2 regions of the Congzhengia sp. genome follow, and region 2 is predicted to be linked to the other one. Evidence: predicted binding sites of a transcription regulator. Region 2 holds the regulator's gene; the other holds the start of a gene.
What was found. Region 2 encodes Rex, which represses fermentation and respiration genes when NADH is low (regulators of the CRP and FNR family bind a similar motif). Its sites were predicted from a motif close to ATTGTTAANNNNTTAACAAT; they were not measured.

Region 1 (5,769 bases), on a different contig from region 2:
GTGCACTGGTCGTCAAATGCCTGTTCTACCATTTCGTCCAGCCGGTCTAAAAAGTCTTTTTCATCAATGCCATATTCTTTAATGGTCTTTTTAATTCCAACCAATTCTTTTAAATCGTCAATTGCCTTAATCAAGTTTTCGGTTTTTTCTTCGTCCGTCTTGCCCTTAAGGCCCAGTGCATCTGCAATCTGAGCATATCGTGCTAAGGTATGCGGGTGGTCATACTGCGAGAACGTACCCATTTTTGTGGGTACCTCACTTGCATTAAAGCGGATAACTTCATCAATCATCAAAGCGTTTGCAACACCGTGAGGCAGATGGTGGAATGCGCCAAGCTTGTGTGCCATGGAGTGGCAAATGCCCAAAAATGCGTTTGCGAATGCCATGCCGGCCATGGTTGCAGCGTTTGCCATTTTTTCTCTTGCTTCCACGTCTGTCTGACCGTTTTCATATGCTTTCGGCAGATATTCAAAAATAACTTTCAGAGCCTGAATTGCCAACCCGTCGGTGTAATCCGTAGCCATGATAGAAGCATAAGCCTCTAAGGCGTGGGTAACTGCGTCAATACCCGATGCGGCTGTTAAGCCCTTGGGAGCTGACATATGAAGGTCTGTGTCGATAATTGCCATGTTTGGCATCAGCGCATAGTCAGCCAGAGGATATTTAACGCCGGTTGATTCGTCAGTGATAACGGCAAACGGCGTCACTTCAGAGCCTGTGCCGGCAGAGGTGGGAACAGCAATGAAATATGCTTTTTCACCCATTTTCGGGAACGTGTAAATACGCTTTCTGATGTCTACAAAGCGCATTGCCATGTCCATGAAGTCTGCTTCCGGGTGTTCATACATCACCCACATGATTTTCGCGGCATCCATTGCAGAACCGCCGCCCAGCGCAATAATGGTGTCCGGCTGGAATGCGCGCATCTGCACGGTTCCGGCTTTGGCGCAAGCTAAAGTCGGGTCGGGAGCTACGTCAAAGAACGTGGTGTGGGCAATGCCCATCTCGTCTAACTTATCGGTAATCGGTTTTGTGTAACCGTTCTGGTAAAGGAACGAGTCTGTTACGATAAATGCTCTCTTTTTGCCCATGACGTTTTTCAATTCATCTAAAGCAACCGGCAGGCAGCCTTTCTTTAAATAAACCTTTTCAGGCGCTCTGAACCAAAGCATGTTCTCCCTTCTTTCTGCAACAGTTTTGATATTCAAAAGGTGCTTTACACCGACATTTTCCGAAACAGAGTTGCCGCCCCACGAGCCGCAGCCCAGGGTGAGGGAAGGCGCAAGCTTAAAGTTGTAAAGGTCTCCGATGCCGCCGTGGGAAGAAGGTGTGTTCACCAAAATGCGGCAGGTTTTCATTCTTAAAGCAAATTGGTTAATTTTTTCTGTTTCCTTCACAGCATCTACATAAAGAGAGGAGGTGTGGCCATAGCCGCCGTCAGCAATGAGCTGTTCTGCTTTTGCCAGAGCATCGTCAAAGTCTTTGGCTTTATACATTGCCAAAACAGGGGAAAGCTTTTCGTGAGCAAATTCTTCAGAAATGTCCACCGAAGTTACTTCGCCGATAAGAATTTTTGTGCCTTCCGGAACATCAACACCGGAAAGAGCGGCAATGGTGTGTGCTTTCTGACCAACAATTTTGGCGTTTAATGCGCCGTTTATAATAATGGTTTTCCGAACCTTTTCCGTTTCATCCTTATCCAGGAAATAGCAGCCGCGGCGGGCAAATTCTTTTTTTGCAGCGTCATAGATATTTTTCATAACAATCACGCTTTGCTCTGACGCGCAAATCATACCGTTGTCAAATGTTTTAGAATGGATAATAGAGTTTACTGCCAAAAGCAGATCGGCCGAGTCGTCGATAATGGCCGGTGTGTTGCCCGCACCAACACCGATTGCAGGTTTTCCGCTGGAATATGCCGCTTTTACCATGCCCGGTCCGCCGGTTGCTAAAATAATGTCTGCCTCTTTCATAACCGTGTTGGTTAAATCCAACGAGGGAACGTCAATCCAGCTGATAATTCCCTCCGGAGCGCCAGCCGCTACGGCTGCATCTAATACTACCTTTGCCGCAGCAATGGTAGACTTTTTTGCTCTGGGATGGGGGCTGATAATAATTGCGTTTCTGGTTTTCAGCGCAATCAGCGTTTTAAAAATTGCTGTTGATGTGGGGTTCGTGGTAGGAATAACTGCTGCTACCACACCGATGGGTTCTGCAACCTTTTTAATGCCATAGGATTTGTCTTCTTCGATAATTCCGCAGGTTTTTGTGTCCTTATAGGCGTTGTAAATATATTCCGCCGCATAGTGGTTTTTAATAACCTTGTCTTCCACAATGCCCATGCCCGTTTCCTCCACAGCCATTTTGGCGAGGGGAATTCTGGCCTTGTCGGCAGCTGTGGCAGCCGCCAGGAATATTTTGTCAACCTGTTCCTGAGTGTAGCCGGCAAAAACTGTTTGAACGTTTCTTAATCTTTTCAGTTCTGTTTCCAACGCTTCCACGCTGTCAATGATTGGTTTTGTTTCATTCATGATAGAACCTCCCACTATAGTATATTGTTAAATTTTTAACAACCTGTTTAAATTTATTTTAGCACGAATTTTTCTTTTTGTCAATATATAAAATAAATTGTTCAAAATCTTTGTATATATCCAATAATCCAGCGCATATAAGGAGTAACAAAGCTGTAATTTTGGCCAAATAAACATTATGCGCCTGTTGACTTTGCGGCCTCGCCGTTTGCAAATTCGCTGGGAGTCAGGCCGGTTACTGCCTTAAACTGGGCGGCAAAATATTTGCTGTTTTTATAACCGGTCATAATGCTGATTTCATATATTTTATATTTGCCGGTTATCAGCAGCTCCTTTGCTTTTTTTACCCTGAGCTCTATTAAATAGTCCCTGAAATTAAAGCCGGTGTGCAGCTTGAAAAAGCGCGAAAAATAAGAAGGATTTAAGTTTAAATATTTTGCCACGTCCTCTAAAGATAAATCCCGGGCAAAATTATTTTGAATATATTCCACGGCACGTTTCACAGTGCTGGAAGAAGCGGTCAGATTGTTTTTTCCGGCCTCCCGGCAAACCATAAAAAGCACGTTGGTGCAAATATTTTGCGCTGTGGCGCCGTTTGCTTCGGAAAGGGAACGCATCATGCGTTTGAATTCTGCGTTTTCTTTTAAATGCGGCGCCATATTCTGCATGGAAATTTCACAGAATTCGGACAGTGCATCTGAAAGCACATTTTCGGCCGACTGGGAAAGCAGCCGCACAATATAGTTTAAATGCTCTTTAAGACGGGGCGTTTTATCCAAAATTGCGGAAATTACTACGTTTTTATACATATCAAGCAGCAACGCGTGATTTTCCTTCGTGTTGTCAATTGCCTCGACGTTCATGTTGCTGTTGCTTAAAATCGGTGTTGTGATGTGGTCGATAAAATCGTGAAAGGACATAAAATGCCGGCCAATATGCCAATTGACCGTAAGTCCGATCATGGTCTTTAAATTGTGCTCGGTATTGGTGAGGTGCAGACGCAAGGTATTAATAAAATTGGTGGCGTCGCTGGTCTCCGCCAAAGCAACATAAAAGATTTCTCCGTTTGTGAACATGATATTCTGAATTTCAAAGCTTTTATTTTCAGGCCGCAGAAAGTTGCCCACGGCAACCAAAAACCGCTCCTTGTCGTAATTCCAGCGGTTTGTCATATATTCATTGTAATTGGGAATGGCAATCCAGAACGGGCAGTATATGCAGGAATGATTGCCTAAACTCAGCTCTTTGGCCTTTTTCTGAATATTTTCTCTGCCGGTGATGTTCCCCATAAAAATGTCTGTCAAAAACTGTTTTCTTGCAGAAACAACAAGCTGATCAAATAATTTATCACGCTTTTTCTGAGTCGCCTGCCGGTCAAGCAAAACCTTAATTTCAGTCAGCGCCGCAGTCAGCTCAGTGTCATCTCCTGGGTTGATAATGGCGGAAACTCCTTGGGAAACAGCGGATTTTGCCAGCTCAAAATCCGTTCTGTCGGTATACAGTAAAATTTTAATATCCGGAAAACGTCTGTGGATGCTTTTCACAATATCTAAGTTCTTTTCCTTTGCCGGGGGCAAATCGGTAATCACCAAATTTGGGCGCGTTCTGGCTACTGCGTCTGACGCGCGCTTATTATATAAATAGGAAGAAACAACGGTAAAGCCTAAATTGCTTTCGGAAATTGCATACTTCAAGTGCGCAATTGTTTCAGCTTTGCTGTTAATAATAATCGTTTTATACATAAATAAACCACCTGTTTTACGGCTGTTTTTATCAATGTCACAAGTATATCATACTTTTTTTCAAATATCAATAGAAAAGGTACGTTTTATTTACTAAATTCATAGTGTTGTAAAAATTTTGGGCTTGAAGTGGTGAATGATTTATGGCATAATATATCATATATCATAAACTACAAGTCAAAGTGGGGACCTACGCATGAAGGAAATACTTAAAAAAGTTGCAGATAACATGACTGCAATCAAAAATCAGGGCATTGAAGAAGAATGTCCCATTGGAATTATCGACATTGAAAACTGGGAGTGGCCACAAGGGGTTGGAATGTATGGCATGTATAAGTATTACAAGGAACTTGGCGATACATCATACCGCGATTTTTTAATAAAATGGTATGATAAAAATATCGCAAAAGGTCTTCCCGAACGAAATGTCAACACCATGTGTCCAATGCTGACACTGGCGCATTTGGCCGAGGAAACCGGCAGAAAGGATTATTTAGACCTTTGCACCGAGTGGGCAGAATGGGTTATGAACGAAATGCCGAGAACGGAAGGCGGCGGAATTCAGCATATCGTCAGCGGTGGGGAAAACCACAACCAGGTTTGGATTGACACGCTGTTTATGACAGTGCTGTTTTTAGCCAAAATGGGACTGTTGCTTGACAGAAAAGAATATATTGAAGAAGCAAAATTCCAGTTCCTGTTCCATATTAAATATCTGGCTGATAAAAAAACTGGATTTTGGTTCCACGGCTGGACCTTTGACGGCAGACACAACTTTGCCGATGCGCTTTGGGCACGGGGCAACTGCTGGTATACCGCAGGTTCGGTTGAGTTTATAGAAATGCTTGGCCTTGAGGGTTCTTTAAAAGAATACCTTTTGAACACGCTCGTGTTTCAGGTTGAGGCGCTGGCAAAAACCCAGGACGAAAGCGGCGGTTGGCACACACTTTTAGACGATCCAAGTTCCTATTTGGAAGCTTCTGCGACAGCCGGTTTTGGTTACGGTATTTTAAAAGCCGTTCGGCTGGGTTACATAGATGAAAAATATAAGGTGGTCGGCGAAAAGGCGCTGAAATATGTTGTAGATAACATTGCCGAAGATGGAGAAGTGCAGAACGTATCCTACGGAACGGGAATGGGCGCGACCTTGGAGGACTACCGGGTAATCCCAATTTGTCCCATGACATATGGTCAATCTTTGGCGCTTCTGATTTTGACAGAGGGCGTACGATTAAAATAAACGGAACTTGACTGCAAGGAAGTGTAAAACTGATGTATGAAGAATTTTTAGAAATTGGCGTAGAAGAAAAACATAAACGGTTTGACCCTGAGGCGGGCATGATTATGCAGCATGTGGCCCCTTGGAACGGGGGTTCCGGCGGATACCACACAAGAATTTCAGGGGATTTGCACAGCCCAACAGAGAACTCTGCATTTGCAGACCATGTGTTTTTCTTAAGAAAAGAAGAGTATTATGAAGAGGCAAAATCGGTTCT
Region 2 (5,769 bases):
ACTTGCAGCGATCCGCGCAAATGCTGGCATTAGCAACACAACAAACAACAATCAAAGTTATAATTATACCATTCAAAGCAACGGTTATTCACCAAAAGCAACAGCGGATGCCATTAAAAATCAAATGACCATGCAGCGAATGCTGTTTGCGACAAGGTAAAGGAGTGAGAAAATAATGTTATATATTACATACCAAAACGAAAATGGGAAACTAGATTTTAACGGTGGAAGCGGCCATTTTCCGTGGCGGATTCTTGAGATAGACGGGCTTGGCCTTTCCGGTAAAAGCTTTCATACAGCCGCATATCCGTCAAGTGTAGGACAGAAGACTTTATCTGAAACAGTGGGAGCAAGAACCATTTCTATTCAGTGTGATGTTAATTCGATTGCAAGCAGTTATGGCGCAGCTCGCAGCAATCAATGGGAAATTTCTAAAGCGCTTAAAATTCTGAACGAACCGGGCACACTCTTGATTCGTGACGGACGCAGAACACGAAAAATTGATGCACGCTGTGTGGAAGCAGCACAGGGGGAACGATATGGCGGTTACACCGTATTTGCTATGCAGTTTGTGTGCGATTATCCGTATTTTGAAGATCAGCAAATGCAAATTATCCCCATATTCAAGTGTGAAAACCTGATTGGAAACGGCACAAGATGGTATCTTGATAACGGAGTGATGAAATCGGAGCCGATTGAAATGAAATCTTTTAAACTGCCCTGTTTGTTTTCGCGCCGTATAACAGAGACAAATATAATTAATGTTGGCGATGTAAACACCGAACCAATTATCAGAATTCATATGCAGGGCGGCACATATACCGGTATTGACGGTGAAACCGGAACGCTTGTGATTCATAACCGTTCCACAAAACAGGATATTCTGTTAAACCTCCAGGAAGCCGAAAATGTGACTGAGATTATAATCGATATTCCGAAACGCATCATTGTCAGTCAAGATAAGCAGAACTTGATCCACTACCTTGCGCCAACCAGCTTTTTGAGCGATTTTTGGCTTCAGACGGGGCAGAATCTTATTAAGGTAGAAAACTATTTATCCAATTCATGTTCGGTAGAGTGTGAATTCTCTAATAAATATGTGGAGGCGGTGATTGGATGAACACAACGATACCTGATATTCGATTTTATGATTTTAACTTTAAGTTAATTCATGTAGAAAATCAATTTTTAAGTAGTAACTGGAATATTTGCTATAACGATATTGGCACTTTCGAAGCCCACTTTGACCTCGGGAGCGATACGCTGCCTGTTGTTATGGATAGCGACTATCTTGTTGTGGTACAAGGAGAGTTATCGGCGATTATCACAGGGAAAAAGCTGGGTGATGACTTGGCGGTATTTGGACGCACTTGCAATTGGCTGCTGACAAAGCGTGTGACCGATGCATTTGACGCAACGAACGGCGCGGCAGACCAGTTGGTATACACCAAAGTGCAGGAGGCTTTTTTTGATTCGCCAGTAATCAGAGGCGACTCTATTCCATTGCTTCCATCAATTACTGTGGAACGCACTGAAAAGTGCGAAACATTTTCGTTTGTGCAGGAATGTTTGAAACAACAGGGGTTGGGACATGAAATGCGGTTCAATTTCGCTGAAAAAGAGTGGATATTTCAGATACGAAATGGTAATAAAAATAACCCCCTTGTAATTTCTACCGTTAACCGCAACGCGTATGATGTTGTGATGGACAGTGATTCGTTGAATCTATGCACTGACGGCTGGTACAAACAAAAATATCAAAATATGGGTGAGTGGGATCCGCAAGTAAATCTTTTATTAGATTCTGATGGCAACACAATATCGGGTACATCAATTACCAACGGTACTGCTGCAAATCCCATTCCAAGTAACTTTGCCAAGTGCTGGAAAGTAAGATTCAAGCAAAATTCAACGTATACTTCTTATGTTAAGTTCGGCGTTAGACTCTATCCCGGTGATTTTGTTGTGTGCGACAATAAAACCGGTATATTAAAAAAGGCAGATAAAACAGATCCGTTTTGGGTTAAAATTTCAAAGAGTTCACCTGTAATTAACATTTTGCGGTGGGAAAGTCTATTGTCCGGCGGCAGTGAAAGCGAGGCGTTTTTGGAACTTAACAACGCACGAATTACTGATGGTATACAAGGCAAAACCGTAGGTGTGCGCTTTGGAAATGAGGATGGGTACAAACGTAATGAGTGTGATTACACACTTGGTGATATTGTGCTTGTGGAGTGGCAAAGCGGAACGTATAAGAAGCGTGCCCGCAAGCGTATTGTGGGGGTGAATCTTTGGTATGAGACTGGTAACATCGGTGAGGAGCCGGTTTTTGAAGATGTAGAGTTGTAAATTTATGAAGCGGCAAAAAGACTCACGGCGGCGTGAGTCTTTTTTGCTGAATATTTTTCTTAGAAGCACCATTCTTTGATACACAACCAGCATTGAGGGCATCGGAGTGTGGACATTTGGCTAAGGTAGCAGCTTCTTGTGGAGAAAAATCAAAATAAAGGAGTGTTTGTAGTGGCAAGAAATCAAGGCTATGACATAACAGGTCAGCGATTCGGAAAACTGGTTGTCTTAGGTAAAGGCGAAAGCAAAGGTCCCGGACGAACAACATGGAACTGCAAATGTGACTGCGGAAACGAAAAAAACATTCGTGGCGATGCTCTGAAAAGCGGATATACAAAATCCTGTGGAAACTGTTTGCGGAGTGAAAAAGCAATAAAAGAATTGTTTGTTATGGTTCCCGTTCCATTACGCGAGGTGTGTGAAAACGCAAGGAAGAACCAACTCACTTTCGGGCAGTATGTAGCGAAAGAATATACAAGGCGAATGAAAGGTGGTGGATGGCATAAAAATACCTGATGAACAAATAGAGAAATTAATGAATGAATATAAGGTTTATATCAATAAAATAATTAATCATACATACCACCGAGTGAAGCCTGAGATGAAAGATGAACTTTGTCAAGTAGGGCTGATTGGACTTTGGAAGGGAATAAAAGCTTATTATAAACGTGAGCCAAAGGAATTTAATCAAAAGGAATTTGTTGATACAATCTGTGCGTATATACGCTACGAAATGGCTAATCTGTTTGAAAAACTGAATGTTATAAAAATTAGCAGCAATCAGTGGCGCAATTACGTGGAGGCAAAAAGAATTATTGCAGTCAATTCAAATGTTTCTGAAAAACATTTGAATTATTTACTTCAAGAAGCAGGGCTTAGATATGATTGGTATCTTAAAGTTAAGAATGCCCTTAGCGTTGCCTCATTAGATGCTGTAATTGATAATGGAAGCGATACTGATAAATATAATATTATTCAATGCAACGATTGCAATATTAAAAAGTTTATTGATCAGACATATCTTGACTATATTATTCAGTCAGCCTTTGCAGGTGTAAAATTAGACCGGGATAAAAGCTTAATTCAGACATGGATTGCCAGCATTTATAACGGAACTGAGCTTGAACGGACACAACTTGCTAAGATTTATAAACTCTCGTCCAGCATGGTTGGTGTTGTACTATCAAGATTTGTTGAAATATGCCGTTTTGTCAGAGCTTGCGACAAGACATTTCATAGTAATCCAAAAGGTTATATTGAATTCCCAGAAATCAAGAGGAGTGACACGGTAGATAAAAAAATCCCGGGTGTAAAATGGATACTGCGAAACCGAAAATGGAAAGTTGAAATCAGCGTAGGCAAATATAAAACCGTTTTTATTGGCTATTTTAAAAACTACGGGGATGCGGTCAGTGCGCGGCGGGATGCTGAAGTTAAGTATCGCGGAAAAAGCAATATTGTGATATGAATTCCGATTAATACATTTTTACAATGACACGAACGTTAAATTAATTTTGGTTATAAATTATTGAAAAGGAAAAGGCCACAAACTCAAAGAAACATTGAATTCGAGACCTTAAAGCTTGGTGCGCCTGATAGGATTTGAACCTACGGCACCCGGCGTCGGAGGCCGGTGCTCTATCCACTGAGCTACAGACGCATGAAAAGGTTTGTTTTTCAAACCTTTTCTATTTAATTTTCGTTTATCTTTGTAATTTTGTAGGATAATGTCATTAAACTGTCGCTTAAATGCACATTCTCTATAGCAACGTCGTCTGGAACCGCAATTTCTGTATATGAAAAATTCCAAAGTCCCTTAATGCCAGCAGAAATCAAACGTTTTGCAATGTCCCTTACTTCACTCCGCGGCAGCGACAGGGCAGCAATGTCAACGATATTTTGCTTACAAAAATCTTCCAATTTCGAAATATCGCTGACAACAATACCTTTAATTGTGGTTCCAATTTTTTTTGCATCATTGTCAAAAATGCCGATTACTTTAAACCCGCGCTTTTCAAGATTTGCATAATTTACCAGCGCATGTCCCATATTTCCTGCGCCAATAATAATCAAAGAATATCCATGATTTAGTCCTAAAATTTCTCCGATTTCAGCATATAGGTTTGGAACATTATAGCCGTAACCCTGTTGTCCGAACCCGCCAAAACAGTTAAAATCCTGTCTGATTTGAGAGGCCGTAACGCCCATTTTTTCGCTGAGCGCCGCAGAGGATATCCGGTTCACACCTTGTTTCATCAATTCGCCTAAATATCGGTAATATCTAGGTAGGCGCTTAATGACAACCATAGGCACTTCATTCTGTTCACTTTTCACTTTTCCACCTACATTTCACAAAACCTACAAGATAATATTATAAGGTAATTCTTCACATTTGTCAATAAAAAATTTTAAACCACATCGACCTCAGTAATTTCTTCCACATTTAAATCGTCATCATCTGGGTCGTTGTTTGTAAATTTATAGCCGCAGCCAGAGCAGAACTGCGCGTCAGCCGGGTTGCTTTTCGTGCAGTTAGGACAAATTTTTTCATTTTTTAATGTTGAGCTAACCTCAGAAAGCTCGTCAAGACGATCGTAAAGCTCGTTAATTTTTGCAATTGTTTCTTCAATTTTTTTTGTATCCGGTTCAGCTCCGTCTTTTTGAGAAAGGTAAACCAGTTCGCCTAAAACCTTAAAGTTTGTTCCAATTTCCGATTTCGTGTTTACCATGCTGAGCTTCACTTTCGACATTTCTACAAGCTCGCTGGACTTTTTCGCCACTTTATCGGCTGTATTTTTGATTTCTGAGAAAAAATTATCCATTTAAAAAACCTCCTTTAAAGATATGTTTTATTCTCTTAGCGTTTATAATATTATATCATAAATAAAAGCAATGTGAAACATAATTTCAAAAATTTAATATTTTTTTAAATAAATCTGTTAATTTTATTGTAAAATAAGGATAATTATGTTAAAATTGAGTTAGTTTGTTTTGGATGGTGAGAAAATGAAAAAGTTAAAAGCAATCCTGATTGGAGCCGGGCTGCGCGGAATTACATACACAGACTTTATTGCGGAAAACCGAGATAAATTTGAACTTGTAGCCGTGGCAGAGCCGGCAGACAGCAGAAGAAATTATATTAAGAAAAAACACGCGCTTTCAAACGGGCTTTGTTTTACAGACTATAAACCACTTTTAGAAAAGGGTAAAATTGCGGATGTTGCGATTATTGCCACCATGGACAGGGACCATTTTGAACCTGTCATGGAAGCAATTCGTGTGGGCTACGATATTTTGCTGGAAAAACCCATTGCTCCCACGCCAAGGGAGTGCGAGGCCATAACCAGCCTTGCAGAAAAAATGGGTTCACGCATTTTGGTCTGCCACGTTCTGCGGTTTACACCTTTTTTTGTTGCCTTG

Region 1: the regulator Rex is predicted to act here: its motif matches at 2,555-2,574, upstream of adhE (bifunctional acetaldehyde-CoA/alcohol dehydrogenase).

The regions. Positions count from the first base shown of each region.
Region 1 covers NZ_JAXUNN010000021.1:977-6,745, reverse strand. Annotated here, with positions in the region: gene adhE (bifunctional acetaldehyde-CoA/alcohol dehydrogenase) at 1-2,531, opposite strand, end outside; gene WIG73_RS03700 (helix-turn-helix domain-containing protein) at 2,708-4,273, opposite strand; gene WIG73_RS03695 (glycoside hydrolase family 88 protein) at 4,470-5,513, shown strand; gene WIG73_RS03690 (hypothetical protein) at 5,546-5,769, shown strand, end outside.
Region 2 covers NZ_JAXUNN010000017.1:15,497-21,265, reverse strand. Annotated here, with positions in the region: gene WIG73_RS03235 (hypothetical protein) at 1-160, shown strand, start outside; gene WIG73_RS03230 (hypothetical protein) at 176-1,120, shown strand; gene WIG73_RS03225 (hypothetical protein) at 1,117-2,349, shown strand; gene WIG73_RS03220 (hypothetical protein) at 2,521-2,865, shown strand; gene WIG73_RS03215 (hypothetical protein) at 2,843-3,817, shown strand; tRNA gene WIG73_RS03210 (tRNA-Arg) at 3,934-4,009, opposite strand; gene WIG73_RS03205 (redox-sensing transcriptional repressor Rex) at 4,042-4,683, opposite strand; gene WIG73_RS03200 (zinc ribbon domain-containing protein) at 4,758-5,171, opposite strand; gene WIG73_RS03195 (Gfo/Idh/MocA family oxidoreductase) at 5,356-5,769, shown strand, end outside.